DNA from 3 places in the Peribacillus sp. FSL K6-1552 genome. Region 1 is predicted to be linked to each of the others. Evidence: riboswitches for the same ligand, from Rfam matches in the RefSeq annotation. Region 1 holds a riboswitch; each other region holds the start of a gene.

The links. A riboswitch is a leader RNA that binds a small molecule or an ion and turns the genes downstream of it on or off. The one in region 1 is predicted to bind cobalamin.
Region 2: another riboswitch for cobalamin. It lies ahead of NST21_RS12520 (energy-coupling factor ABC transporter permease); the one in region 1 lies ahead of nikA (nickel ABC transporter substrate-binding protein).
Region 3: another riboswitch for cobalamin. It lies ahead of NST21_RS01885 (hypothetical protein); the one in region 1 lies ahead of nikA (nickel ABC transporter substrate-binding protein).

The regions. Positions count from the first base shown of each region.
Region 1 covers NZ_JBBOST010000001.1:2,447,718-2,460,367, forward strand. Annotated here, with positions in the region: gene NST21_RS11930 (ABC transporter substrate-binding protein) at 1-412, shown strand, start outside; gene NST21_RS11935 (aspartyl-phosphate phosphatase Spo0E family protein) at 930-1,100, opposite strand; cobalamin riboswitch at 1,686-1,874, shown strand; gene nikA (nickel ABC transporter substrate-binding protein) at 2,030-3,661, shown strand; gene nikB (nickel ABC transporter permease) at 3,698-4,636, shown strand; gene nikC (nickel transporter permease) at 4,639-5,469, shown strand; gene NST21_RS11955 (ABC transporter ATP-binding protein) at 5,485-6,456, shown strand; gene nikE (nickel import ATP-binding protein NikE) at 6,476-7,270, shown strand; gene NST21_RS11965 (beta-propeller fold lactonase family protein) at 7,919-9,286, opposite strand; gene NST21_RS11970 (alkaline phosphatase D family protein) at 9,887-11,635, shown strand; gene NST21_RS11975 (twin-arginine translocase TatA/TatE family subunit) at 11,720-11,932, shown strand; gene tatC (twin-arginine translocase subunit TatC) at 12,150-12,650, shown strand, end outside.
Region 2 covers NZ_JBBOST010000001.1:2,578,925-2,591,574, forward strand. Annotated here, with positions in the region: gene NST21_RS28830 (GNAT family N-acetyltransferase) at 1-175, shown strand, start outside; gene NST21_RS12490 (TerC family protein) at 337-1,074, shown strand; gene NST21_RS12495 (polysaccharide deacetylase family protein) at 1,562-2,296, shown strand; gene NST21_RS12500 (YozQ family protein) at 2,754-2,975, shown strand; gene NST21_RS12505 (energy-coupling factor ABC transporter ATP-binding protein) at 3,164-4,009, opposite strand; gene cbiQ (cobalt ECF transporter T component CbiQ) at 4,028-4,804, opposite strand; gene NST21_RS12515 (energy-coupling factor ABC transporter substrate-binding protein) at 4,788-5,102, opposite strand; gene NST21_RS12520 (energy-coupling factor ABC transporter permease) at 5,104-5,847, opposite strand; cobalamin riboswitch at 6,024-6,219, opposite strand; cobalamin riboswitch at 6,432-6,621, shown strand; gene NST21_RS12525 ((2Fe-2S) ferredoxin domain-containing protein) at 6,773-7,141, shown strand; gene cobJ (precorrin-3B C(17)-methyltransferase) at 7,156-8,811, shown strand; gene NST21_RS12535 (sirohydrochlorin chelatase) at 8,830-9,783, shown strand; gene cobK (precorrin-6A reductase) at 9,780-10,550, shown strand; gene NST21_RS12545 (precorrin-8X methylmutase) at 10,563-11,207, shown strand; gene NST21_RS12550 (cobalt-precorrin-5B (C(1))-methyltransferase) at 11,216-12,328, shown strand; gene cbiE (precorrin-6y C5,15-methyltransferase (decarboxylating) subunit CbiE) at 12,312-12,650, shown strand, end outside.
Region 3 covers NZ_JBBOST010000001.1:386,745-392,757, reverse strand. Annotated here, with positions in the region: gene NST21_RS01900 (DUF4129 domain-containing transglutaminase family protein) at 1-2,064, opposite strand, end outside; gene NST21_RS01895 (DUF58 domain-containing protein) at 2,061-3,257, opposite strand; gene NST21_RS01890 (AAA family ATPase) at 3,257-4,213, opposite strand; cobalamin riboswitch at 4,415-4,634, shown strand; gene NST21_RS01885 (hypothetical protein) at 4,794-5,339, shown strand; gene NST21_RS01880 (ABC transporter substrate-binding protein) at 5,343-6,013, shown strand, end outside.

The sequences.
Region 1 (12,650 bases):
GATGCCCGCTATTCAACAAGGGGCAGCCGATGTTACTGTAATGGGAAGCTATGTAATTGCTGACCTAGCAGTAAATTCTGGTTTACCTTTGAAAATGGTCGTGCCAAAAGAAGGAGTATATATGCACGCCTTTAGTGCAACGTTGGTGAAAAATTCTCCAAATCAACAAGAAGCAATTGATTTTATTAACTACTTAATTAGTGAGGAATCACAAAAAACATCTGCAGAAGCAGGATTCTATCCTGTTCTTAAAGGTATGAAGCTACCTGAGAAATACGAAAGCGTCATTGGACTAAAAGAATCAGATAAGACATATAAGCCTGATGTTAAGAAGTTAGCTGAAATCCGAAGTGAATGGACAGACAGGTGGTCAAAAGAAGTAACGCCTGAACTTGGAAAACTATTAAAATAAATGTTTTAAGAGGCTCTCTATATTTTCGATAGGTTTCTAGTATGGCAATAGGCAACCTTGTAACGTTTGAGGCAACTCTAGCTAAGGTTCTTCAATTAGAGATTTTATTTATAATCACTTTTCTTAAATATGGATAATGGTGTGCATTTCCTAATATTCAATTGTATTCGCGTACTCTATCCAATAAAGGACCTCAATATGCAAGCTAAGCTCTCTTCACAAGAAAAGAGGGGAGTTTTTGCTTTCTTCCAGCTGCACTACCACTACCTTAATGAATGATATTTGCATATGTTTTTTATGTACGGATGATATATGATAAAACGTATAAATCCGTTCTCTACAGTAGGAGTTAATATGTTTTAAAAAACAGAAAGGAAATCAATTCTTTTCATGAACTTTTTAAGTAGGGATCCAACTGTTTTCCCGCTATTGAACCATGAAGCCCTATGGTAGAAAGGAGAAAATATGATCATCAGGCTTCAAGCCTACTTACTTAGTGGAGAAGCACCCTTACATCTTATTGAAGGCCTATTGGAGTTAGCGACTCCTGTTCATGCACAAGTATATTCAAGAGTTTATCAAGTTCTTGGCTCAAATGTAATGTTTTTGGTGAGGAGAATCCATGTTTCAAGGCTGTATTTATTAATTCTTTCCTCATTGTCTCTATTTTATTATGTAGCAGTTCCATACTTTCCAACGAAAATCCCCTCAAAACCTTTCCTTTATTGTAGTATATTTATTATTACATAAATTAGGATGATTTTAAATATTATAGTAAGTATTTACTTATTTAAAGTAAACAAATTCTGACGGGAGCAATACAAATCTTCCTCACTATCATTCGATATATGTCGTTACAGATAACTATTCATATATAAAATTATTACTTCCATACATAACGAGCCGTTAAAAAACATCAGGACTTTAATTTGATATAGCATAAATTTGCAATAACGAATATAATTTGTATTAGGTAAACTTTTTTTGGTTTTATTTTCATATAGTGAATATCTCCATTTTGAGAGAGTTGTAATCGTAAAACTGTATAATTTAGGAGAATTTAAAATTTGTTGAATTTTAAAGAGAACCTGTTTATTCTCCTTTTTACTAACTGTATTTCGTTTATTGCTAGATGGATAGGATTAGTAGCTGGGTTTATCAAAAATTACTTAGAGATGAAACTAATAAAGTGTTAAGAAGTAACAAATGGTTTCGACAAAATAATTTTAGGATAGACAAGCTCTATTATTTACTATGAATATGAGGGAAAATTTCATATAGTATTGGAATGGGTATATTCGTTTAAATGCGAATATTTAAAAGGGAAGCCGGTGCAAAATCCGGCACGGTCCCGCCGCTGTAATGGTGAGTCCTATGCAAGGAAGTCACTGGATAATATCCGGGAAGACGCATGGAGATGATGAACCTAAGTCAGAAAACCTGCCCGTTCTAAAAATGCTGTTAAACCTACGGGAGATAGGGAGGTGTTAGAGTGCTAGAAGACGAATTTGTTCTTAAACTATAAGCATTTCTGACCGTTAAATCTGGTTGGAAATGCTTTTTTATATTTCGTAATTTTTCAAATAGATAAAATTCCATAATTGAAGGTGAGAAAACATGTTTTTAAAACGGTCTAATTTATTCCATTCTTTTGTTGGACTACTAGTAATTTTCACAATTTTTGTTACTGGTTGCAGCAACACAACAATAGATCAAGAAAATACATCAGATAAAGATAAACAAAAAGTTGTTACTTTTTCATGGCCAGGGGATATAGGTGACTTAAATCCACACACATATTTTCCGAATGAGTTTTTTTCCCAGGCTATGGTATATGAATCCCTTGTTTATTACGGTGAAGGCGGAGAAATTCAGCCTTGGCTTGCAGAGAGCTGGGATATATCGAAAGATGGAAAAGAATATGTATTCCATCTGAGGAAAGATGTTAAATTTTCCGATGGTTCCCTCTTTAATGCTGCAATCGTTAAGAAAAACTTTGATACCATTTTAGTTAATCGCAAACAACATGAATGGGTGGAATTAATTAACCAAATCAAAGGTACTGAAATAATAGATGAATATACATTTAAACTTATTTTGAACAACGCGTATTATCCAACTCTTCAAGAACTAACTTACATCAGACCGTTGCGATTTGTAGGCGAAGCTGCTTTTCCTGACAGTCAAAACACATTTAAGGACGGACTCAAGTCTCCGATTGGCACAGGACCGTGGGTATTGAGTGAATATAAGAAAAATGAGTTTGCAGTTTTTAAAAGGAATGAACAGTATTGGGGTACTAAACCTAAAGTAGATAAGGTGGTTGTTAAAGTCATTACTGACGGTGAGTCAAGAGTATTAGCTTTTGAGAAAAAAGAACTCGACTTTATTTTTGGAAACGGGGTCATAAGCCAAGATTCATTCCAATTTTTGAAGAATTCAGGGCAATATGAAACCAAATTGTCAGAACCTACAGCTACAAGAACGCTGCTTCTTAACTCAAATAGAGAAGCGACTAAAGATCTTAAAGTTCGGTTAGCGCTCCAACATGCTTTTAATAAACAGGCTGTTATTGATAAGATCTTTTATGGTATGGAAAAAAAGGCTGATACTTTGTTTCCACCTATTTTGCCATACACGAAAATTAATATAGAGCCTTATGAATATGATGCAGAAAAAGCAAAACAGTTATTGGATGAAGCTGGATGGAAACAAGTGAAGGGGAAACCATTTAGAGAAAAAGACGGAAAAGAATTGCAATTGGAATTACTGTTTAATAGTACAGACAACATCCAAAAGTCAATCGCAGAATTTACCCAAGGTGATTTTAGAAAGCTAGGAATAGATGTTAAGTTGACTAGTCAAGAAACTAATACTTTTTGGACAAATGCATTTCAAGGTGAATTTGATTTATTATTTACATCTACTTGGGCTGTACCATTTGATCCACATTCCTATTTAGCAGCTATGACGACAAATACGGAAAATGGTGGTCCAGATTATAACGCTCAATTAGGGTTGCCAATAAAAAAAGAAATAGACCAGAAAATTAAGAAAGTATTATTAACTACAGACGAAGAAGAGAGAAAAATACTATATTCAGAAATATTAACGACATTGCACGAACAAGCAATTTATTTACCGATATCTTATCAGTCTAATATAGCAGTATATCAAAAAAACATTAGTGGAGTAGATTTTTTACCTCAAGAAGCTGAGGTCCCTTTAACTTCAATTGACGTTAATTGAAGTGGGGATACTTAAAAACAACTTAAGGAGTGCTACATGAGTTGGTTTATTTTTAAACGTCTCACAAGTTTAATTCCAATTTTATTAGGAATTTCTCTCATCACTTTTATCTTGCTTCACTTAATTCCTGGAGATCCGGCAGTAGCTTACTTAAGGGCGTCACATATTCCTCCTACGGATGAGACAGTGGCAGCCCTTCGAGTTGAGCTTGGATTAAACAAGCCTTTATATGTCCAGTATTTTGAGTGGCTGGGAAAAGTGTTGCAATTGGATTTAGGGATGTCTTATGTGTCCAATAACTCTGTATGGGAAGAAATTGTGGTACATTTCTTCCCAACAGTTCAATTAACATTTGCTTCGCTTATCTTTATTGTTGTTATTAGTTTACCCTTAGGAATGTTTTCTGCTATTTACAAGGGGAAATTTGTTGATCAGTTTAGCAGAATATTAGCCTTTGTAAGTGTCTCTATGCCAACCTTTTGGCTTGGCTTTCTCTTGATCTATTTTTTATCAGTAAAGTTAGATTTATTTCCTGTATTGGGAAGGGGGACTTTGGCTCATCTAGTGCTTCCTTCCTTGACATTGGCTTTTGCGTATATAGGTACGTATATGCGATTGCTTCGTGCTAGTATGCTGGGAAATTTGAATGAGCCATTTGTTGTTTATGCTAGAGCGAGAGGGTTGCGCCAAAGACTAATCGTTATCAGACATGTCTTAAAAAAGTCCTTACTACCTGTGATAACTGGACTTGGCATGAGCTTCGGTAACATGCTAAGCGGAGCGGTTATTGTTGAAACAATTTTTGCTTGGCCCGGCATGGGACAGTTATTTGTCACATCTATATTAAATCAAGATTATCCGATGATTCAGGGGTGTGTATTATTTATGGGTGTGATCTTTGTGGTCTGTAATCTTCTTGTGGATCTTACATATTCTTTCCTGGATCCTCGTATACGCTGGGAGGGAGAGAAATAAGAGTGGTGCAAAACGTGAAACGAAAGCTGATGACACATAAGCTCATGATGATCAGCATCATGATTATTTCCTTCCTGACAGTATTGGCTCTTTTTGCTCCTTTTTTGGCTCCTAATGATCCGAACTTGATTGATATCGTTCAGAAGCTGCAAGGGCCCTCATCTCAGTTTCCATTGGGGACTGATCATTTAGGGAGATGTATTTTGTCCCGATTAATCTATGGAACACGAACCTCGTTGGGAACAGCTTTCCTTGTCATGGGATTAATGATGATTATTAGTATCCCACTTGGTATGTATGCAGGCTTTATAGGGGGTAAGGTTGATTATCTTTTCATGAGAATGTGTGACATACTCATGGCATTCCCAAGCTTTCTTCTATCCCTTGCTTTAGTCGGGATTTTAGGACCGAGTCTTGGCAATCTGATTTTGGCGATGGTGCTTGTCCAATGGGTTTTTTATGCACGCGTCATTCGAGGTATGGTACTTAGTGTAAAGGAGCAAAACTTTGTCTTAGCAGCCAAAATATGCGGGACACCAAGGAGTATCATTATCATCAAACATATCTTACCTGCCATCATCTCTCAAGTTGTTGTATTAATCTTTATGGACATCGGAGGAGTTATTTTGGCGATTTCTGGTCTCTCTTTTCTAGGTCTGGGCATACAGCCTCCAGATGCAGAGTGGGGAATGATGATCAATGATAGTAAGCCATTTTTTAGAGAAACCCCTTCATTGATGCTGTACCCTGGGATGATGATCTTCATCGTTGTGATTGCTTTTAACTTGTTTGGCGAAGCTTTGAAGGATGCTCTAGACCTAAAAAAGGAATAGAAGGGAGGATAGAAGATGGGACAAGACCCCATTCTAACTGTAGACAATTTGAATGTTATTGTAACGACACCGTATGGAGTGACTCAAACTGTCCATGATGTCAGCTTTAAGCTCGAGGCTGGGAAAGTGTTGGGCCTTGTCGGAGAAAGTGGATCAGGGAAAACGATGACATGCATGTCTTTGTTAAATCTTTTACCTGAAAAGGCAAAGGTGGTACAAGGGAGTATCAAGTTTAAAAATATTGATCTTTTAAATGTTTCCACAGAAGACTTAAGGAAAGTACGGGGTAGTGAGATCGCTATGATTATGCAAAACCCTATGATCGCCTTTAATCCTGTGAGGACGATAGGGCGGCATTTTATTGAAACACTTAGAACTCATTTGCCCATAACGAAGCAGCAAGCGCGGAAAATAGCTGTGGAGTATTTAGAAAAAACGGACTTGCCTAATCCAGAGAATGTCTTGAATCAATATCCGTTTCAGCTAAGCGGCGGGATGCTGCAACGGGTTATGATTGCGATTACCATGTCTTTAAGTCCATCTATCATCATCGCTGATGAGCCGACGACTGCACTTGATTCGACAAACCAACTCCAGGTTTTGAAACAGTTGGATAAGTTAAGGAAAGAATACAATACATGCATTTTATTAGTATCACATGATCTAGGGGTGATTGCTCAGTTAGCTGACGAAGTAGCTGTGATGTATGGCGGCTATATCGTTGAGAAAGCACCAGTGTTGAAGTTGTTAAATAGCCCAATGCACCCGTATACCAAAGTCTTGTTGGAATCCAGACTTGGATTAACAAGAAGAAAGATAAGGATTGAAAAACGTGCCAGCGTTTCGCGCCCCAATTTAATAAATAGTGAAAAAACATGCCCATTTTTAGAACAATGTGAGGACGCAGATTATACATGTTCAAGTTATAATCTTGAATTTAAAGAGTATGAAAAAGACCATCTAGTACGATGTGTAAAATCAAGATAAAGAGTTAGGTGGATGAAGAGTGAGCTTGCTTGAGTTGAAAGGAATAAAGAAAACATACTTGTTGGGGAACCCTGTTTTTGGGAAGCGTAAATCTGTTGAAGCCATTAAGAGCATCTCTCTAACTATGGAAGAAGGAGTATGTTTAGGCCTCGTTGGAGAAAGTGGATCTGGAAAGAGTACCCTGGGTAAAATTATTCTGGGACTGGAAAAGCCGGATCAGGGAGAGGTATGGTTTCAGGGGAAGAGCCTTTATTGTTTAAAAGCAAAAGAATTAAAGGAGTTACGGCGAAATCTGCAAGTTGTCTTTCAAGATTGTTATAGCGCTGTTAACCCAAGACTAACTATAGGGGAGATCATTGCTGAGCCGTTAAGAAATTACGAAAGGCTTACGTCTGTTCAAGAGAAAAAGAAAGTACAGGAGCTTTTGGAGATCGTTGGGTTAAGCCCAGAAGATATTCGTAAATACCCATACCAGTTCAGTGGAGGACAGCTACAAAGAATCAATATCGCAAGAGCGATTGCCTTAAAGCCAAAGTTAATTATTCTTGATGAGGCTGTAAGTGCTTTAGATGTTCTTGTTCAAGTACAAATATTAAATCTTTTGGCACAATTAAAAGAAGAGTTTCAACTTTCATATCTCTTTATTTCCCATGATTTACAGGCAGTCAATTACATCGCAGACCGTCTAGCGGTAATGTACAATGGTGAGGTTGTTGAATGGTTAGATGATTTGGAACAACTTGAACGATTAAAACATCCTGTTTCTAAAAAGTTATTGTCTTCTGTGCTGCCTCCATATCCGGGAATATTGTGATGCGTTAATTATAGGTTTGTGATGTGGGAAATTAGGTTAGTAACGGAATATCTGAAAAATCAAGTGTTTAAGCTCCGCTGTAAAGCCATTCCATCTCTTATACTGGTATATCTATATGGGATTCCGTTCTCCGTTGTTTTTATCAATAATATAAGTGCCGATTTATTCTTTAATGAGGTCTAAAGTGAAAAACGCGATAGCGTATAATATCTGTGTTTTGTCGGCAGAATCTATCACCATCAAGTTAAAATTTTATGAAGATTTTAAACCAGTACCTTATTCGAATAAAACAAAGCCACCTATCATTAGAAGGTGGCTTGAATTTTTTAGAGTTTTCTTCAAGAATAGGAAACCATTATTAACAATCTTTATTCAAAAACAACAGCTTATCCGGTTTGGTATAACGGTACTTCATTAAAAACGTTCAGCAATATACTGTTCAGCTTTTTTTCAGTCTTTATATAAGGGGTCTAGGTAGTTTTTGCGGAAAACATGCGCTAAGCAAATTCTAGAATAAAAAAGTGACATTTATTATACTTTAGGACCATTTTTTGTGAAACAAAACTATTTTTCTTTTATTTTTCATCTGCTCAAATATGAACGGTTTTATTGAGAGATTTCTAACTATTTGTGCAAAACTAAACTTAATTATTCCTCAAAAACCTTTTTGCCTAAAACAAACCAGACATTATTGACGCCTTGTCCATTTATATCACCGGCCTGCTTATCTTTCACAAAGTAATAAAGTGGATGCCCTTTATAAGTTGTTTGCTTTTGTCCGTCATCTCTTATGATAGTTTTAAACTCTTTTTTGTTGAATCCTTTAGCGGAGATAATGTTATCTGCATGGAAAGGCGGCCAAATTTCACTACATTGACCTTTGCAATTACTGACGCTAGAATCATCTTTTGTGAAATAATAAAGGGTCATTCCTTCTTGATCTGCTAAATATGTCCCTACTTTGTCTGATCTTAGCATTTTAAGCTTGTACTTTTTTGACTCATCCTGAATTATATCCGTGATGGAGAAGGTCTTAACATTCACACGTGCAATAGTGAGATCCCGATTTAATACATAAGCCCGTTCCCCGTCGTGGCTAAAGACAATTGCTTGTCTTGGTTCATTGAAACCGTCAATTGTTTTAACTACGCGGTGATCAGAGACATTGATTACGTCAATCGTATTGTCAGCTTTATTGCTTGCAAAAAGGAGCTTGTTATCAGGCGAAAGAGAAGCACCATATGGCTCACGACCCACTTTGATTTCACTCTTTATATTGCCGTCAAGTGTATCAACTGCGGAAATGCTGTTGCGTCCGCTGTTCGCGGCATACAATGTACCTCCATCAGCAGTGATCGAAATTCCGCGAATCATAGAGAAACCTGATATTTCACGAATGATTTTCTGTGTTGCGGCATCAACGATGGATACTTTATCTCCTTGAAAGTTCGTGACAAAGATGTATTTTCCATCTGGAGAGACTTTTATGCCTTGTCTTGGTTGGGCGAAACCGGTAATGACGGCCAACGGTTTTCGTTTTTCCAAATCCACGACAGTGACAGAATTGTGTGCTTGATTGTTCACATACAATATCTTTCCATCAGGGCTGACAGCAGTCCCGAATGCACCTTGACCAACGACGACTTCATCTTTCAAGGTGAAGTTTTTTGTGCTGTAAAAACGAAGCGTACCGAGCGTGCTGTCTGAGACGACAAACTCGGAGCCACCATCAATAAACACGATGTTTCTCGGTGAACCAAAGCCGTCGATCTTTTTGCGCAGCTTGCCTTTTGTAAGATCATAGACTAGGACGTATTGTTCACGGCTATCTGAGACAACGGCTATTTGCTCATCCGGACTTACGGCAAGGGAATTGTTGGTGATGTGGGTGTCAAAGCCTGTCTCTGACACTGGAATTTTACTTTTAGTAGAAGAAGCACCAATTACATTTGGTAGAATAACCACAGAAAGTAAGGCTATAATCCATACACTTATAAACTTCATTTTTTTCAACATTTCTTCACCCCGTGAAATTATTTTCTTGATAAATGTTAAAATACGATTCTTTAAGCCAGAAAGATGAACAGGAGAATCGAATGCCAATCAATATGTTGCAGGTTTTTTAATACCTTTCTTTGAAATTTTTTAATCAAGACGATATTTTGCTCCCTTCACTATAAATAAACGTATCGAGGAGGATATTGGTTTGATTATTATTAAAAAATTTATGATTCATGTTTAGAGTGAATTGTATTGGATCCAGTTTAATTGCGATTTTGATATGTTGATAGACTCTTTTAAGGAAACTGGATCGTCTACACGGGAAAATAAAGTCACTTAAACTAACCTAAACGATCTTAAACCCAATTATTTGTAACGATTAAATAAAGGATTTATGAAGAAAATTAGGAAAAAAGACTGTCAATATTTGTGGGGTTTTACAGGATTTAATAAATGAAAGGTCGAGTCATATAGTTTTTTTGGTTAATGGATTCCAAAGTCCTAAAACGAAATACCTAATTAGAAAATTAGTGATTTACAGACCTTAATACGCCTTTTAAAAAGTCCTCTTATACTAAAACCAGTTTCAAAGATTTATTTAGGAGGGAAAGAGCAATGAATAATGAAAAAGCTGTGGATGAATTGATTAAGAATTGGAGCCAAGAAAGCTTAGGCAAAAATATGGACCGCCGGAACTTTATCCAGGGAGCGAGTAAGCTTGCCGGACTTTCATTGGGTCTTGCCCTTGCGCAATCAATGGGGGGGATTGAGGTAAATGCTGCCCCAAAATTCAGCGATTATCCATTTACTCTTGGTGTATCGTCTGGTGATCCACTCTCAGATAGTGTTGTTTTATGGACAAGGTTGGCTCCAGATCCGTTGAATGGCGGCGGAATGCCTCATGAAGCTGTTTCAGTTAAATGGGAAATTGCAAAGGATGAGCATTTTAGAAAAATTGTAAAGAATGGCAAGGAAATAGCCAGGCCAGAACTGGGTCACTCTGTCCATGTGGAAGTAAGCGGGTTAAAACCTGACAAGGTTTATTTTTACCGTTTTAAAAGTGGAGGGGAAGTAAGCCAGACAGGGAAAACGAAAACACTCCCGTTATTAGGTTCCAGTGTTTCTAGTCTGACATTCGCTTTTGTTTCATGCCAACAATTTGAACATGGCTATTATACAGCTTATAAACATTTGGCAAAAGAAGATCTTGATCTTGTCTTTCACCTTGGCGATTACATATATGAGTACGGTCCAAATGAATATGTTTCATCTACGGGTAATGTCCGTGTACATAACAGTCCGGAGATTATTACACTTGAGGACTATCGAAACAGATACGCTCAATACCGTTCTGATATACATTTAAAAGCAGCGCATGCTGCATTCCCATGGGTCGTGACATGGGATGACCATGAAGTTGAAAACAACTATGCAAATGTAATTCCGGAAAAGGGACAATCAGTGGAGGCATTTATCAAACGCAGGGCAGCTGCTTATCAGGCTTACTACGAGCATATGCCTCTTCGTAAATCGTCATTGCCAAAGGGGGCTGATATGCGTTTATACCGGAATTTCTCATATGGTGATCTGGCTTCTTTCTTTGTACTTGATTCACGGCAATACCGTGATGATCAGGCAAACGGCGATGGAAGCTCACCGCAAACGCCAGAGTCTCTTGATCCGAAGCGTTCATTACTCGGACCAGAGCAGGAGCAGTGGCTAACTGAGAATCTTTCGAATTCAAAAACAAAGTGGAATGTGCTTCCTCAGCAGATATTCTTTGCACAGCGGAATTATGGAACACCTACTGCTCCAAAATATAGCATGGATTCTTGGGATGGTTATCCGGCTGCACGCGACCGTTTGATAGATGTAGTAAAAAGCAAAAACATTGAAAATCTGGTAGTATTGACCGGTGATGTACATGCTAGCTGGGCTTCCAATTTAAAAACTGATTTCAATGATCCAAACTCAAAGACTTTCGGTGTGGAATTTGTCGGTACATCCATCACATCTGGTGGAAACGGGGCAGACAAACGAGCAGATACTGACAAAATATTAAGCCAAAATTCACATATTAAATTCTTCAATGATTACCGTGGGTACGTCCGATGCAAGGTAACACCAGAGCAATGGAGGGCGGATTACCGTGTGGTTCCATTCGTAACAGAACCTGGGGCAGATATTTCAACAAGAGCATCCTTTGTTTTTGATAAGGATCAAGCTGGACTCAGAAAAGTATCATCAGCCATCGTTGCTGAAGGTGTCCAAAAAACTAATGAAGTCGAAGAAGATCGTACGCGCGCCCATAATCGTGCACATGAAAAACAAAGGATGAACAAGCAGGGGAAAGTCACTAATTAATAGTTATCCAGAGTTATACTTGAAGGTTAATAATAGTTAATATATATAAAATGGAAAAGTATCTAAAAAGGAGTGGGTCTGAGAATGCTTTCAAATATCGGAATTCCTGGGTTGGTCATCGTGCTCGTTATTGCTCTAATCATTTTTGGACCCTCCAAGCTGCCGGAAATCGGTCGGGCTTTTGGACGCACTTTATCAGAATTCAAAGGTGCAACCAAAGGATTAGTATCTGATTCAGATAAAGAGGAAGAAAAAGAGAATAAGTCTGAAGTGACAGCTGTTAAAAAAGAGGGATAAATAGGAATGATGAGATAGCGGGCGGGGAGACTCGTCTGCTTCTTTGTATGTCAATATTGTAATAATTGTTGCCAATAAGTTCAAAAGAAATTCAGTCTAGACGGAGCTTAAATAGTATTTCCGCGTTTTTTTCTTCAAGCTATATTATTGAAATACTTGCCACCACTCGGGGGGCTATTGGTTTGTACGCAAAGTGACCAAAAAAGGAGGAGCAAATATGGAAAGCAAGGATTCGCACGTTATTGAGCATATGGAGGAACTCCGAAGCAGAATTATAAAAACTCTGATAGGTTTTGTTGCTTTCTTCATATTGAGTTTCATATTCGTACAGGATATATATGAACTGCTTATTAAGGATTTAGAAGGAAAACTTGCAGTTCTCGGTCCAAGTGAGATCCTGTGGGTCTATATGATTATCGCTGCTGTATGTGCAATAGCTGCAACTATTCCGCTAGCTGCATTTCAGGTATGGCGCTTTGTAGCACCTGCATTGAAACCTGAGGAGAGGAAGGTTACATTTCGTTTTATCCCTGGGTTATTCATCTTATTTATCATAGGAATCTCTTTTGGATATTTTGTGTTATTTCCTATTGTTTTAGGGTTTCTGACTTCACTTTCCGCTGGGCAGTTCGAGATGATGTTTACTGCGGAAAAATATTTTCGGTTTATGATTAACTTGATTTTACCATTCGGTATTTTATTTGAAATGCCGCTTGTG
Region 2 (12,650 bases), 130 kb from region 1:
GTTAGAGAAAAATAGTTCTTGCCACTTCTATGAGGCAATGGGAGCTAAAATAGTGGATAGCATGTTAACAAACATTGCAGATGATAACTTAAATTATTCGTTTATAGGTGGGAGGATATCAGCATATAAAAAGCATATGTCCTTTCTTATTCCACTATCGGGGCAGAAGAGTTGAATAAGGAAGTGGATACGTTGAGACAATATTGGAATAAGAAAAAGGCAAACTTTCTTTAATATAGGCTGGATGGTATATAATACCGATAATACAAAACGTTATTAAACTCATGTAAGCATACTTATACTGGCTTATGAAGTGATAATTTATAGGGGGATAATATGGAACTTTCTTTATTATTAGAGTATGGCTGGGTATTAATTATTTTGATTTTTTTAGAAGGTTTATTATCTGCAGATAATGCTTTAGTTTTAGCTATTATGTCAAAACATTTACCAGAAGAACTGCAAAAAAAAGCGATTAATATTGGGTTGCTATTAGCTTTTATATTTAGGATTGGTGCAATCTTTATTATTTCGTACCTTTTCCACGTTTGGCAAGTTCAAGCAATTGGGGCTGCTTATTTAATTTTCATCTCGTTAAAACATTTACTAAAAAAGGACCACGGAGAAAAAGAGAAAAAAGGGAAAAGCTATCGTATGACTATTGTGCAAATTGCATTAGCTGATATCGCCTTCGCTGTTGATTCTATTTTAGCAGCGGTAGCTCTTGTCATTGCCCTGCCAGATACACCAATGGGGGAAATTGGGGGGATGGATGGCGCACAATTTATAGTTATTTTATTAGGAGCAATTGCTGGTTTAATTGTTATTAGGTTTGCAGCAGGTTACTTCGTTAAGATATTGACAGAACGCCCTAGTCTTGAAACTGCAGCAATGTTACTCGTTGGTTGGGTTGGGGTTAAGTTATTAATGCATACTCTTGCGCATCCAGCCTTGCACATTATTCCTCACGAGTTTGTTGAAGGACCTATTTGGAATACAATCTTTTGGTCAGTAATGCTGCTTATTGCATTAGGTGGATGGTTTTTATCTAAAGGAAAAACAGAAAAACAGTGAAGCAAAATAAATATATTTGTCTGTAAAAAAATAACGATTTTTAAATTGACAAACGATCATTCCGTTTACTAATTTTGAGTTATTTGATAATTAAACGAAAAGTTTTGTTCAAATAAGGGGTGCTTTACTTTAAAAAGGGAGGTTGCTGCGGCAACCTTTTTTTCTTACATACTAAAGGGGGAGGTGAGTGGTGTAAGGAAAAGTTCTTCTAGAAGTTGCATATGTTCTTTCTAAGCTCTGAAGAAGAAATTGATGATGAAGAATAACAGAAATTCTTATTAAGCAAACAGGGCTATTGGTGAAGGAGGACTTATAAAAAAGCCGATTCCTTAGTGTTTTAGGGAATTACTTTTCATTTGGGAATATCAAAGTCACCATTGATCAAAATGGAAGATAGAATGAAATATGAGAGAAAGCATAATAGAACTATGCTTTTGAGGAACAATAAATTGAAAAGATATAAAAAGGATACAAAGCGAGGAGTTTTATGAAAAAGATAGCAATGTTTTTCCTATGTCTTCTTATCTTAATTTTTCCATCACAAGTTATTGCTCAACGAAAAGTACCTATTTTAATTTATCATTCGATTGAAGAGTTTAATGGACACGGTTCTATGGAGTTATATGTAACCCCAAAGAATTTCGAGAAACAAATGATTTATTTACGAGACCACGGCTACACATTATTAACTTTTGATCGGTGGCAAGACATTAGTAAAGTAAACAAACCCATTTTCATAACCTTTGATGACGGATACAAAAACAACCTGAATGCATTTGCTATCTTTCAAAAATTGAAAAACGAACGTTTTAAACCATCTGGTACCATGTTTGTTATCTCTGACTTTATTGGTCGCTCAAACCGATTATCGAAATCGGATTTAAAAACGATGGCTGATTCGGGTATGATCTCAATTCAGTCTCATACTGCTACACATCCTGACTTGACGAAAATAAAAAATTATGAATATGAACTGAAAGGGTCCAAAGATAAAATTCAAAAAATAACGGGCAAACCAGTTTATGCTCTTGCGTATCCATACGGGAATTTCAATGACAAAGTCGTAGCAGAAACGAAGAAATACTATTTGTTTGGACTTACGACAACTCCTGAACCATTTTCTGAGAAGGACATTAAAGACGAACTCTATCTTTTACCACGAATCTATATCAAATATTCAACTAGCCTTGACGACTTTGCAAAGATTGTTGACAGAGAATGAAGGCGGTTCCTATTCCAAGTAATCGCTTTTTCTATTGGGCCTAAGGGAGAAGTAATAGTGCTTATAAGCTAATGGGTCAGAAACAAGGGAAATTTCAAATAAAAAAGGAGGATGAAATTAACCTCATTCTTCAACTTCAATTGGGCGCGCCTTTTTGAAAAAATAATATTAAACGGAGTTCATAAAAATGGATAGGAATGATGGATATGGATACTGAAATACCTCATTTTTCATGTTCCCATTCAGATAAGATTGAACCCTCTGGTTGTTAAATCAGCGATAAATCATCCTTTTCATAGTTTTTTTTATCTTTATTGAATATTGGATTATTTTTTACGCAAAATACCCTTGTCATTACTTCATGCTGTCAATCTATATGAGATGACAAATGAAACCAAGTTCCCTGTTTTAATAAAATGGGCAAGATAAAAATAATTCGAAATAAGGAGTGAATTCTATGGATAGCAAGGAATCAAAAAAGGATTCTTTAGATATAGCTGGAAGAATTTATGACGTCAGTGATTATAAACGAAAGGATACATTGTCCTCTGGGCTTGCTAAAACGCACGAGCAAGTTTCGGATACTTATACGGAAGGTGAAATGCAATCTGTAGTTGATGATGTAGACGGAAAGAATATAGAGATTAAAGGGGAAGAGGCTGAAGAAGAAAGCCAATAAAATAATTAGGGAGAAATACCAGAGCATTACATGAGCTTACAAGAGGGATACTTTGCAGCTACTTGTTTTTCTCTGAGGTTAAAACTATCCAGATATTGGAGTACCGACTCAATTGCCTGGATAGTGAAGAATATCTCCATTTTATCCCCTAGTCTGTTGACCTAATGAAACAGGCTAGGGATTGCTTCTTAATTAACCTTTTCAATCTCCATTTTTTGAAGTAATTCTTCTTTCGTTCTAGGGGCAGGGTCTTCTTCTGTGAATATCTTTGATTGAATAAGTGATTGAAACATTTCAAATATCCATGGTTTTTCTAAATGTGCTTGATACAAAAGGTCTTCATGATGAAAAATAGTGACAGGATCTCCTTGATATATGACCTTTCCATCGTTCATGACAATGATTTCGTCAGCCCATTGATAGGCTAAGTTAACATCATGGGTTGATAAAATAATTGTTTTATCAGGGAGATGGATGTTATCCAAAAGAGCCATAATCTGTTTGGAAAAATAAGAATCCAATCCCGCCGTAGGCTCATCTAGGATCCAGACTTCGGGTTCCATGGCTAACACACCAGCTATGGCAACACGCTTCTTTTGTCCTAAACTCAAAAAATGGGTGGGCTTATCTTTCAATTCTGTTACTTCTGTTTGGGCCATCGCCCATTCAACTTTCTCCCGCACGACATCTCTTTCCCAACCTAAGTTCATCGGTCCAAACGATATATCCTGTTGAACATTAGCGGAAAAAAGTTGTGAATCCGGGTCTTGAAAAACGATTCCGACCTGTTTTCGTAATAGTAATAATGTTTTTCTGTCATATTTTAATTTCTTTCCCTTAAATTTGATGGATCCTGTTGTTGGCTTTAAAAGACCGTTTAAATGTTGGAATAAAGTTGACTTACCGGCACCGTTATTGCCTAATAAAGCAATTTTTTTACCTTTTTGAATAGTTAGAGAAAGATCTTTTAATGCGAACGTCCCATCTGCGAATTGATGGGTGAGGCCATCTATATTAAAAATATGTTCTTCCATTATCGAACTGCCCCCAATTTATATATATCTATAAATAAAGAATAAGCTTACTAGAGTTACAATGGTAATCAGCCAATTACGAGAGGAATAAGTGTAAGAGTCATCGATAAATGAAATATTCTCTTGATACCCTCTTGCGTTCATTGCCATCGTTAATTGTTCAGAGCGCTGAAACACTCCTAAAAACAGGGAAGATATGAGTAACCCGAGAGATCGAATTCCCTTCCTCACTGAACTATACCCAAGCCGTGATGACTGTGATTGATGAATGGCCATAGCTGTATCTAAAAAAATAAAGATGAAGCGATAAGTTAATTCGATTAAATCAATCAGCAATGAAGGCAGTTTCAGCTTACGCAATACATATAGTATAACTGTGATGGGAGTAGTTAAGGTTAGGAAATATAAACAGCTGATACTGCTTAATACGACAACGATTAGACCAATTACCGTTTTTATACTGTCTTCGCTGATAAATATTTGCCAGCTGCCGAAATTCCAGGACCACCATACATTTGGTATTGAAGTAAATTTACTTGCGACTGAAAAAAGGATGGTAATTGTACCTGATAGTACAAAAAATCCAGGTAATAAGAGTAATTTTAGATAATAAGAGATTGGGATTTTTGCCCCGAAAATGATAAAAGCACTCATCACTGTAAAGGTGATGAGTGAGACGGTCGTATCCCTCACTGCTAAAGAAAACAACAAAAGGGAGAGGGCAAAAATCATTTTCTCTAAAGGATGTACATGCTTTAGCCGGTTGAAATAGGCGTATTTATCTATGAGTAACATGTTTTGCCTGTTCGTCCTTTTCTTGAACGGCCTGTTTATTTTTTTGTCGCATAACGCCGATGAAGTATCCTATGAATCCGGCGCCAATCGCGGCTTGGAGAGCAAACAATAAGCTTTCGGTTTCTGCACCTGGCGGCTCCCAGATACTGTTGAACCAAGGCTTATATTCCGGTTGGATTTTAGTGATGGCTTCTTCCGCCACTCCATCAGCTCCACCAAATTCTGTTCCTTGTTGGGTGATTAACGGAATTATAGCAAGTATGACGACTAGAAAAAGCAACAATAAACTTTTTTTCATGCTAACGAGCCTCCTTAGATAACACTCGCAGTAATTTCAATTCGCCTAGATTGTATTTCTTCAAGAAATTCATGACAACGACTGTCAATAAACCTTCACTGATTGCTAAAGGTATTTGGGTAAGGGCAAAGATTCCTGAAAATTTAGTGAATGAGGCCATAAATCCACCTACCTCCGATGGGAAAGCTAAAGCAAGTTGTACAGAAGTTATCACATAGGTGCCCAAATCTCCGAAAGCTGCTGCTAAGAAAACAGCAAGAGAAAAGGACCAACCTAATTTAGTAGCGCCTTTGAATACAAAATAAGCAATGAACGGTCCGCAAACAGCCATGGAAAATGCATTGGCTCCTAGAGTAGTTAGTCCTCCATGAGCTAGTAATACAGCTTGAAATAACAGAACAATAGAACCGACGACACTCATGGCCAGTGGCCCAAACAAGATTGAACCTAAGCCGACGCCGGTAGGGTGTGAAGAGCTTCCTGTAACGGAAGGGATTTTTAGGGCTGATAAAATAAAAACGAATGCGCCGGACAGACCCAGCATCATTTTTGTTTCTGGGTTTTCCTTCACTTTAGACCTAATGGAACGGTAACCCAAGATTAAAAATGGAAGTGTCACAGCCCACCAGAATATCGCCCATTCGATCGGTAAGAAGCCCTCCATAATATGCATGGCCATTGCTTTCTTTGGTACGAAGAGTAGTAAAATGACAAAATAAAGTATTTTCCAATTGGCTTTTTTCATTTGTTCTCCTTTCAACGCTTTTATTTTTAATGATTAAAGCTGAGAAGAGAAGTGGCGGGCAACATAAAAAGCACTTCTCTCAAAAAGAAAGAAGTGCGTAATGAACAGTAAGTTTGCAGCATAATACAAATATTAGCTTATCTGCCTGATCCGCACACCCATCCTCGTAGGTTGAAACAGTTTCACGCTTCATGGCAGGTCTCCTGGCTCTGGATCATCATCCTCATACATCCTTCCCATCTCGTTTGACAGTGGATTATTCTTTACGTATTAGGACTTCCCTTTACAGTGGCGGGACCGCGTCGGATTTACATCGACTTCCCTATTAAGCTAAATTCCGAGGAATCTAGCACCATAAAACTTATGTAATTTTTTGAAAATTCTCGTTTATTGTACCATAAAGCAATGATTCCATCTACACTCTATTCATATTTTTTTTTGAGAAGGATAAAATCGCAGAGAGGATAGGCATGAAGCTGGATTTTCACCATTAAACTTTTCAAAACAGTCGGAATAAACTATTGAATTTTAAAAAAGTTGTTATATGATAGATAAAGTTAACTAGAAATATATTATTATAAAACCAAATATTTCAATTTAAAAGTGCTCTTGTATGAACACGCAAGGGATAATAGGGAAATCGGTGAGAATCCGATGCAGCCCCCGCTACTGTAACGCTGATGAAATTGTCGATAACCACTGGCCTAGAGCTGGGAAGGGACAAAAGTAAATTGAAGCGTAAGCCAGGAAACCTGCTTTTAAAATTGTGTGATACTTTTCGGAGGGAAAGGTAGAAGGACTATGGAGATTTTGAGAGTTTCACTTTGCTTGCTGGAGGCTCCCTTTTCATATAGTTTTTTTAAAACCTTAACTCTAACAGTTAAGGTTTTTTATTTTGCCTTTTCTCAGATTTAGGAGGAAGAAGATGACAACTTGGAACTTAAAAGGCACAAACTCGCATCTTTTGATTTGTAACGGCAGCAGTTGCATGAAAAAAGGTGGCGAAGAAATAACGCAAGCAATTCGTGATGAAATTACTTCACAAGGTCTGAATCAAAAAATTCATACTACTAGAACTCGCTGTAACGGAAGGTGTAAGGATGCCTGCGTTGTGATTGCTTATCCTCAAGGGACATGGTATCGAGTGGATTCACCTGATTTTGGACGAGAGATTGTCCATAATCTCGATGATGAGAAGTTTATTCCACAGATGATTTACCAATTTACTAATGGAGAAATGACTCCTAATCCAGATTTTCCAGCTCAAACAGGAATTTCAAAAGACAAGTCGTAAAAGGAGATGTCTAAATGAGTACAAACGGTAAATTATTTGTCGTTGGCTTTGGACCAGGGAATTTTGAACATATTACCAAACGTGCTGTAGAAGCCCTTCAAGAAAGTGACTTCATCATTGGTTACAAAACATATGTGGAACTTATACAGGGCCTTCTTACAGATCAAACGATTATAAGTACAGGTATGACTGAAGAAGTATCACGTGCACAAGAAGCAGTGAAACAGGCGGAGTTGGGAAAGAAAGTAGCTGTAATTTCGAGTGGTGATGCAGGGGTATACGGAATGGCAGGGCTGGTTTATGAAGTATTGATTGAAAAAGGCTGGAAAGAAGAAACGGGAGTAGCCATTGAAATCATTCCTGGTATTTCTGCCATCAATTCATGTGCGTCTTTACTTGGTGCACCTGTCATGCATGATTCCTGTACCATCAGCCTCAGTGACCACTTAACGCCTTGGGATCTGATTGCCAAAAGAGTGGAGGCTGCAGCAATGGCTGACTTTGTCATTGCACTTTATAATCCTCGAAGCGGTAGACGGACTAGGCAAATTGTTGAAACACAGAACATTTTACTGCGTTACCGCTCGCCCGAAACACCTGTCGGATTGGTAAAAAGTGCTTATCGCGATCGTCAGGATATTGTGATAACCAATTTGAAAGACATGTTAAATCACGATATAGGGATGCTAACGACCGTCATTATTGGAAATTCATCTACCTTTTTATATGATGACAAAATCATCACGCCACGTGGATATCAAAGAAAGTATACATTGAATTCGGAAAAGCAACCATTGAAGCCGCATCAACGCTTGCAAAAAGAAGCAGAACCTTGGGCATTAGATCAAGAAACGGGTTCTATGCAGGAAGCGTACACCGAGGCGACTGGCGGAGTTGGATTGCTTACAAAAGCACCAGAAAAAAAGAGCACTTCTTTTGAAGTGGCAATGGAAGCCCTCACAAGAGTTAAGGGTCAAACCGTTCAGCAATCAATTACGCCGATTGTTCAGCAAAAAATTGAGTCGGTATTCGAGCTTGCCGTTAGCCCAGGTGTGGCGAACAAGCAATTTACTCCGAAACAAATGATGACACTTGCAGAAGTTGTTGGAGAAAAGGGAACGATGGAATACACGCCAAATCATAAAATCGTTTTAAAGATTCCTACAACAGATCCAGAAGTTATTACTGGAAAATTGCAATCAGCAAACTTTTTATTATCGCCAATTGGGGATGTATTGACTTTAAAAGCCTGTGATTTCTGTGATGGTGAAAAAGTGGAATCCATTCCTTACGCGGATGAAATACAGAGGGTGCTTGGTGGGATTGATATGCCTAAGGAACTGAACATTGGTTTTAATGGGTGTGGAATGGCTTGTTATAGTGCAGTGATGGATGATATCGGGATCGTTTTCCGAAAAGGGAAATTTGATTTATTCCTTGGAGCGAAACCTGTTGGCAGAACGGCTCATCCTGGTCAACCAGTTGCAGAAGGAATTGAACCGGATCAACTAGTTGAATTAATTACAAACATTGTCAACGAATATAAACAAAATGCTCATCCTAATGAACGACTATTTAAATATTTCAAACGGGCGAAAAAGATACAGGGCTATTTATATCAAGACATTGCTCCCAAAATAAAAATAGAGCCTGCGCCTTGTGAAGACTAATCAAGAGGGGGATAACAAATGAAAGCAGTATTATTCGTAGGACATGGAAGCAGACTAGCTTCTGGAAACGAAGAAGTTATTCGTTTTATTAAAAATATGATTCCGACAATGGACGACTCTTTATTAATTGAAACATGCTTCTTGGAATTTGCCACGCCAAATATATCCCAAGGCATTGACAATTGCATAAAAAGAGGGGCCACTGAAGTTATCGTCATTCCGATTATTTTGTTGCATGCAGGACATTCAAAATTACATATTCCAGCTGAAATAGAGGATGGAAGGAATAAGTATCCAGCGGTTACATTCACATATGGACAAACGATTGGGGTTCACCATGAAGTATTAACGATTCTGACAGATCGCCTTGAGGAAGTCGGATTCGATACATCTTCGGAACATCCGGAGACAGCAATATTGCTGATAGGTCGAGGTGGAAGTGATGCTGATGCAAATAGTGATATTTATAAAATTTCACGATTATTGTGGGAAAAATTAAATGTGAAGTGGGTCGAAAATGCCTTCATGGGTGTTACGGATCCGTTTGTTGATGAAGGCATTGAACGCTGTATTCGGTTAGGTGCCAAAAAAATAGTGATGCTTCCATATTTCCTCTTCACAGGTGTGTTAATGGAGAGAATGGAGAATATGCTAACAGGCTATCAAGACCAATATCCAGAGCATGAATTTGTTTTGGCGAAATACTTTGGTTATCATCCAACATTACAAACCATACTGAAAGAACGTGTAATCGAAGCTAGCGAAGGAAGATCAAGTGGTACCCGTGATCTAGAAAACTATCGTAAACATGTGGAGGAACATGGCCATGCCCACCATCACCATCATCATCATGACCACGATCACGACCACGACCATGGGCATGACCACCATGACCACGATCACGGTCATGAAACAGACCATGGACATGACCACCATGACCATGATGAGCAAGTGGTGGGGACGACAAAATGATTTTGTTCTTAGCGGGAACAAGCGATGCAAGGGAATTAGCGATCGAAATCCAACGGGTGGGATTCCAAGTTTTGGCAACGGTAGTGACCGAGTCGGCAGCAAAAAGTTTGCAAGATGCGAAGATAACAACTCAAATTGGACGATTAACTGCAACAGATATGGCATCTTTAATCATCGAAAAAGGATTTCATGCGGTAGTTGATGCAAGTCACCCATTTGCAGAAGAAGCATCGAAAAACGCTCTTCAGGCAGCACAGGAAGCAAATGTTCCTTATATTCGTTATGAACGTGAAAGTCAACGATTCCAGAATGAGAAATTGATTATGGTTCGTGATTATGCTGAAGCCGCCAAGCTTGCTGCTACAAAGCGAGGAGTTATTATGCTAACGACTGGAAGTAAAACCTTAGCGATTTTTGCTAAAGAGTTAGTAGGTCTGGAGAATACAAGAGTGATAGCGAGAATGCTTCCGCGCATTGATAATATGGAAAAATGTGCTCAGTTAGGCATTGAGCAAAAAAATATAGTCGCGGTTCAAGGTCCATTTTCAAAAGAATTGAACAAAGCGCTATACAATCAATATGGTGTCACGTTAATGATTACAAAAGAAAGTGGCAAGGTTGGATCTGTTGATGAGAAATTGGAAGCAGCATTGGAATGTGGAATTGAGACGATTATGATTTCTCGTCCCGATGTTGATTATAAAAATGTTCATTCCAGTTTTAATCTGGTCATTGCCGATTTGAAAAAACAACTAAACGAAAAATAGGAGGAATGTACGATGGATTTTAAAACAGATTTTAAACCCCTAACGGTTGATCCAGATAAAATATATGATTATAGTTTTTCAATTATTGCTGAAGAAATGGGTAATCATGATTTTTCAGAAGACGAGTGGAAGATAGTTCGCCGTGTAATTCATGCATCAGCAGACTTTGAATTAGGAAGAAGTGTAATTATCCATCCAAATGCCATTCAAGCTGGTGTGGAAGCAATCCGCAAAGGAAGACATGTTATTGCCGATGTTCAAATGATAGAAAGTGGAACGGGGAAAAAACGTTTTCAAAAACATGGCGGGGACGTGCATTGTTATATTTCAGACCCAGATGTAATGGTTGAAGCAAAACGATTGAAAACGACAAGAGCCATCATTTCGATGCAAAAAGCCGTAAAGGAAAATGAAGGCGGGATATATGCCATTGGTAACGCACCAACAGCATTGTTAGAACTCATTCGTCTTATTAAAGAAGGGATTGCTAAACCCGACTTAATTATTGGTATGCCTGTTGGATTTGTTTCTGCCGCGGAATCAAAAGAAGAACTAGCAAAAATTACCGAAGTGCCATTTATTACAAATGTTGGCCGAAAAGGCGGAAGTACTGTCACGGTTGCGGCATTGAATGCGATTTCCCTTTTAGCTGATTAGGTTAAATCATGGAAAAGAAAGTCAAGAAAGATCCCTCCCAAATGCGGCATGGGTATACGACCGGAGCCTGTTCAACAGCAGTAACTAAAGCGGCATTGATCGCATTGATCACTGGTGATGCACTTGAGGAGGCAACGATTTCTTTGCCAATAGGTAGAGATGCTACTTTTACAATTGAGAAATATGATATAACGGAAAATTCAGTTAGTGCAGAAACAATTAAAGATGCTGGCGATGATCCAGATGCCACTCATCTGGCACATATAATTTCTACTGTCAGCTGGGTAGATACACCTGGCATCATCTTGGATGGAGGGATTGGTGTTGGTCGCGTGACCAAAGCTGGTCTTCCTGTTCCTGTCGGAGAAGCGGCAATTAATCCTGTGCCGCGCAAAATGATTTTAACAACCGTGCAACAAACATTAGAAGAATTTAAGGTTAATAGAGGTGTGAAAGTCGTTATATCCGTACCAGCAGGTGAAGAAATTGCGAAGAAAACATTAAACGGCCGGTTAGGGATTGTCGGTGGCATTTCCATTTTGGGAACAAGGGGCACCGTCGTTCCTTTTTCCAGTTCCGCATATATGGCAAGTATTGTCCAGGCGATTAGTGTTGCTAAAGCTGGTGGCTGTGATCATCTTGTCTTAACGACAGGTGGTCGAAGCGAAAAGTATGCAATGGGTCTTCTTCAGGGGTTACCTGAAGAAGCCTTTATTGAAATGGGTGACTTTGTAGGCTTCTCGCTAAAGCAATGCAAAAGACAGGGAATTAAAAAGGTATCTCTTGTTGGTATGATGGGGAAATTTTCGAAAGTTGCACAAGGTGTGATGATGGTGCATTCAAAAAGTGCACCAGTCGACTTCGGCTTTTTATCTGAAATTGCCCAAAGTGTCGGAGCAGATGATAACCTTGTTTTTGAAATTAAGAACGCAAACACCGCATCGCAAGTCGGTGATATGATGGCCGAGATTGATAACAAAGAATTCTTCAATAAACTTTGTGAAGCCTGCTGTCACTCAGGATTAAAGCAAGTGAAGGGCGGCATTGAAATGGAAACGGCGATTTATTCGTTGAAAGGACAATTACTAGGAAGGGCTGTTGGAATTGACTCAATCGATTAAATTAATCGGGATAGGAGATAACGGTCAAGAAAGCTTACTGCCTCAATATGCACAATGGATTGAAGAAAGTGAAGTGCTTATCGGCGGTGAGAGGGTCTTGTCCTTCTTCCCGAATTATCAAGGAAAGAAGATTGTCATAAAGGGCGGCATGAAAGCAGTTGTAGAACGACTACAGGAAGAGACTCGTCCGACGGTCGTTTTAGCTTCTGGTGATCCGCTATTTTACGGAATTGGCGGCTATCTTTCCAGCAAGATGAATATAGAAGTATACCCATATTTTAGTTCAGTTCAACTCGCTTTTGCCAAAATGGGTGAAAGCTGG
Region 3 (6,013 bases), 2.1 Mb from region 1:
CACATATGCGGCGTACTCCCTTAATGTTTGCCCTTCCGGACGTGCTAAACCAGCACGTTTTAATTGTTTCAATAATAATAGATAGGCCGTCGTAAAATGAGAGCCAGATTTCTTTTTATAGCGGAGAATCTGCAGGTGCGGAATCCACTTCCTTCTAGAGAAATAACCAATTGTCACAAGCATCAGCAAACTTATGAGAGTGATAGAAGTCCATTTCAAGATTCCTTCCTGGCTTCCCACAAACCTGTCTCTAGATGCTTGAGTATCCTTATCAGGGGTATCATGACGTTCACTAGTCTCCATCTTTTTCTGCTCTGCATTAGCTGGAGTGTCCGTCTCCGAATTCTTTATATCATCCTGTTTCAAGTCCGAATTGTAAAATTCAACTTCTCCAGTGAATCCCTTTGTTGGTTCAAAGGGAACCCAGCCAATTCCAGAGAAATAAACTTCTACCCAGGAATGAGCATTATTATTCGTTACCTTATAAACGGATTCACCCTTATAAATTGATTTTTCACCTTCAGTATAACCCTTTACCCACCTAGCAGGTATATTGGCGGCACGTAGTAAGACGACCATTGCGGTTGAATAGTTGTCGCAATATCCAATCTGGGTCTCGAATAAAAATTGATCGACATAATCTTGATTTGCCTCTGGATACGCAATATCATCCTTTGAATAAACAAAATCAGGACCATCAAAATAATTTTCAATGGCTTTCGCTTTATCGTACCAATTTGTTTCATTAATTGTAAGCTGCGATGCCAATTCATATATTCGATTAGGTAAGCCCTCTGGAAGCTGAGTATTTTTATCCATTAAGACACCCATCGTTTCATCCGGCTCTGTGACCTTCCTTAGCTCAGCCATATCAAACCTCGGCATATCATAGGTCATTTCATATTCTTTCAATAGAAGGCTTTCGCCGTCTTCCTTTTCGGAAATGATTTTGTCCATATCCTTATAAAACTTGAACTCTTTTCCTTTTTTACCCTCGACCTTTTTTAAATAACCGGACTGCGGATGAAGAATATGAGAATACAATTCCATCATGGATACTTTCACTGACATTTCATCTGCTTTTACTACCTCTGGAATATCGTAAGTATTTAACGAAGTCATTTCCTGGCCGTTAGAAAAAGTAAAAAAGTCTATTCCCTCTAAAGAAACCCATCCTTTTCCAGTATAGACATCTTTGTTCTCCACTTTCCAGTAATGACCTGCAGGAGCATTGTTATAGAAGACAATAGAACTATCTGGCTCTATCGATCCGCCAAGTTCCGAATCATCTTCATCATACCCCACCCTTTTGTCTGTGGAACTACTATCTTCTTTCATCACTTTATCTGAATAAGAAGTAATATACGGAACTGGATCCGGCCATTGTGGAGAGAACTTAGGGGCACCAAAACCGAAAAGGACACTTATCACAATCATCCCCGTTAGTATCAAGATCCATTTCTTGATAGGAGCCCTTGAAAACCTAAGCTGCTCCTGAATGGACAGACGCATCAAGGCCAGCAGACCGAGCATTGCAAAACCAATAATGATGATTCTTATCATTGCCTTATCACCATCATAGGGAGTATATGTATCAAGTATCGATATAAAAATCACCGTTAACATAAAAAAGAAAAAGATACTTTGCTTCACCATCACCCAGTAATGAATCAAATATGTCACAAGCCAAAGAAGCAAGAAAAATAGAAAAGTTCGAAATGGATTTGAAAGTAACTCCCATTTGCCATCGTATATATTTGATAGATTGGCTGTGAAATCAAGCAGATAGCCTTTAAACCATGAAAATTCAAATAAAGCGGTTTTCGAATGAAGAAACTGTACTGAAATCATTATATAAACACTTAAGAGGGCACAGCGGATTAGCCAATGGAAGTGGAAATAATGCAGTAGTAGGGAAAAAATCACAAACAGAACAAAAACAACAATATTCCCTGTATCCGTGAGTTTCTCAACAGGCCTTAACCATTCTGTGATCAACAACAGACCAAAGGTATACAGAAGAACATGCATCCACTTTTCCAACAAGGGGGTTGAAACATTCATTTCATCATCACCTCTCGTCTGTCGTGTTGCAGATACCCCTGTTCAAGAAAGCAAACCTTTATTCCCCGTGATACTGCTGCGGCTCTTGATTTTTTTTCCTCATCTGTAAAGTCTGCTGGGTTTTTCACACAAAACAACGTTAATCCTTGATTAGCGCGGAATGCACTCAATACTTCTACCTTTTCTAATGTTAATTCCGAGACAATGAAAATCACAGCTGTGTTGGCCGGCAGAATTTCCTTCCTTATGATCCCGTTCCAAGTGGTTATCCTACTCGGTTTTTCTTTAGCAAGGCGGTAAAAAATCTTTCGTTTCTGGTTATTGCCTCCTCCAGTCGGTAAGATTTGCCTCGATCCCGTACTAGCGAAACCAATCTCTATGCCTTTTTTTAACATGGCATGTACAAAGGAAGCCGTCATTACAATTGCTTCTTCGAAGAAAAGCGATTCCTGATTATCAAGTATGATAAACACATCACGGTTTTTCTGAACTTCAAATTCCTTTGTCATGATTTCACTTGTTCTAGCCGTTGCCTTCCAGTTAATCCAGGATAACTGATCACCTGGCTGATACTCTCTAACTCCAGATACTACTGATTGGTCTCGCTGTGTTTTTTTTGTTGATCCCACTTGTCCCTGATTGAATACACGCTCAAGATCTCTGTAGGCAAGCTCATGATATGAAGGGAAAACAGTGATTTTTAAAGGTGAACTATATGTCGCTTCCCTTTCAAAGACGCCAAAAAAGTCTCCTGTCCTGAAACGGATTGTTTGAAATGTATGCTCACCCCGTGGCAACTTGTCCAAAGTATATGTCATACTGAATGTATGCCTGAAACCCGGAAAGACAAGTGTTTTTCTTTGCATCCCCCTATTTTCCAATTCCTTCGGCAACTCTTCCTCTACCATCAAATATAAAAGAGGCAGCCTGTTTTTACGGGTAACAGTTAAAGCTATTTCTACAGAATCGCCTGCTCGGCATTCTCTTTTACTGACCTTTCTCTCAACGATAATGTTATTAATCGGATAAAAAAGTAGAATCGTAGAGTACACAGCGAACGGCAAAAATGTATAAAAAATAAACCAACTGACAAAACCGCCTTGAAACATCGCAAAAGAAAAGGAAATCGCTATAAGTAATAACAAGCCAATCACACTCATGTTTTCCTTTAAGATGCTGATCAAGTTCCGCATTAGGTCACAGCTCTCTTCACAGGCACTTGAATCGTCGCAACAATCTCGTGAATCACCATGCCAGCATCCACTCCCTCATAATTCGCTTCTGGCTTCAGGATAAGTCTGTGGGCAAACACGAACGGTACTAAATATTGCACATCATCCGGTAGAACATAATCTCTGCCCTGCAAAAGTGCATAGGCTTGGGCCGCCTTCATCAATGCAATCGATCCACGTGGACTCACCCCTAAATATACTCTCTCATGCGTACGAGATCGATTAGCCAAATTAACAATATACCGCTTTATCGTGTCATCCACTATCACTGCTTTAGCCTCTTCCTGTAAAGCTATTAATTCCTCTAAAGTAATAACAGATTCTAACTCTTCAAGTGGTGCGGCATATTGAGCTCGGTGCAAAACCTCAATTTCTTCGTCCACACCCGGATAGCCCATTTTCATTTTTAATAGAAAACGATCCAATTGCGCCTCTGGAAGTGGGTATGTTCCTTCGTACTCAATGGGATTTTGTGTTGCCATAACGAAAAAGGGTTTCTCCAATCCCCTTGTAACCCCATCAACCGTCACACTTGCCTCTTCCATTGCTTCAAGCAAGGCAGATTGTGTTTTCGGCGAGGTCCGGTTTATCTCATCGGCTAAAATAATATGGCCCATGATTGGTCCTGGTCTAAAAATAAATTCTTGTTCCTTTGGATTGAAAATTGAAACACCCGTTACATCTGAAGGTAGTAAATCAGGTGTGAATTGTATACGCTTAAAGTTTGCGCCTATCGATCTTGCCAGTGCTCTGACCATGACAGTCTTACCTACACCAGGAACATCCTCCAATAAAACATGCCCCCCAGAAAGAAGTGCCACGATGCTCAGTTCTGCTATATCTCGTTTTCCAATAATCACTTTTTCAATATTCCCTAAAATCTTTTCCAGTTTTTGATTTACCTGCTTATAAAGCATACTCTACCTCCTAAGATTACCCTATTACTCTTATATAACACCTATTATATATTCTTTATACTCGATATGTATTTTACATTAACATCCAATTAAACCTTACATTGTAAGTTTACTAGATAATTCGCAAACCATAAACGAATTTCTCTAAAAATATTCATACTGCTTTAGGAAAAAGGTATGGTAAACTGTTGCTAAGTGAATATAAACCTTGCAGAAAAAGGTGCTGACTTGTCAGCTTAATAGGGAATTTGGTGTAAAACCGAAGCTGTTTCCGCAACTGTAAGTGCTAATGAAATAAGATAAATACCACTGTTTGAGGATAAAGATTCACATCGATAACCATTCATCCTGTTCAAATGGGAAGGTTCTTAGAGTAAAATGACGCACGAGCCAGGAGACCTGCCTTTTTTATCGTATTATGCTCTTCGGAAGATAGGAGGATTGTACGGCAGTCTTCCATCTTTTTCTGTTACAGATACATAGGTGATTGATGCCGACCAATGCCCTTGGTCGGCTTTTTCTTTTGCTGAGAACAGCGATACTGAGGTGATTCATCTAACTATGAAGAGGAGGAAGAGTTATGGCAAAGAAGGATTTTCGTTTTTTATGCTATCCATACATGCGCGAATCCGTGTCTACCGTCGATTATGAAATACGTACCGACTCTTTGACGACACAAATTGGCTTGGCCGCCTCGCTTACAAAGGATGTTCCGGATGTATACCGAGATTTAATGGAATTGTTGCCGATGGCTTATCATTTAAATGGTTCAGTCCGTGGGAAATTGGCCATTACCGACAATGATCTGAAACGTCTAAGTGCAATCTACGACCATTATGTCGCAGAAGTTAAAGAGCATATTGAGACATTTGTGCTTCCGCAAGGTTCAACCGCCGCCTGTGTTCTGCATACTTGCCGTAGTGAAGCCAAAAAGTCAGTCCGTGCTTTACACAAGGTTAGTTTAGAAAGGGAAATCCCTGGAATTCTCTTTGATTACGCCCATTTGCTTGCAAATGTTCTATTCGTGATGGCTGTCTACGTCAATAAGCAACATGGTATAGAAGAGATTCCTTTTATCAGCAAATCATACCCAACCAAACCCATGAAGAAGAAAACGGAGGAATAAATAATGAAGAGAATCGTACGATTTAGTTGGATTTCCATCCTGATGCTTGCCTTTTTCCTTACCGGATGTGGAGTAACGGATGACCAGACGACAAAGGAAAAGAAAGATACTAACAAGACAGAAGAAGTCAAAGGCTATACCGTTACCGATGATACAGGAAAGAAAATAAAATTTGATAAAATTCCGGAAACAGTAGTTTCACTTCAACCAAGTAATACAGAAATTTTATTTGAACTAGGGCTGGGAGATAAGGTCGTTGGCGTGACCGACTTCGATAATTATCCAGAGGAAGCAAAGGATATTGAACATGTTTCCGATTCGGTGAATATCAATGCAGAGAAAATTATTTCCTTAAAACCAGATGCCATTATTGCTTATACCATTGGTGATGAAACGACGATGAAACCACTTGAAGATGCTGGAATCCCAGTATTCATTATAAAATCCGCGACAAATTTTGATGATGTATATGGGGATATTGGGCAAATCGCTGAAGTCATGGGCGTAACTGAAAAAGGCGAAGAATTGGTGAAAGATATCCAAAACCAAATTACAAGTGTTGAGGAAAAAATTGAAACATTAGATGAAAAGGAACAAACCTATTTTGAAATTAGTCCAGCTCCAGAAATCTATACAACAGGATCGGAAACCTTCCAACAAGAAATTCTAGTAAC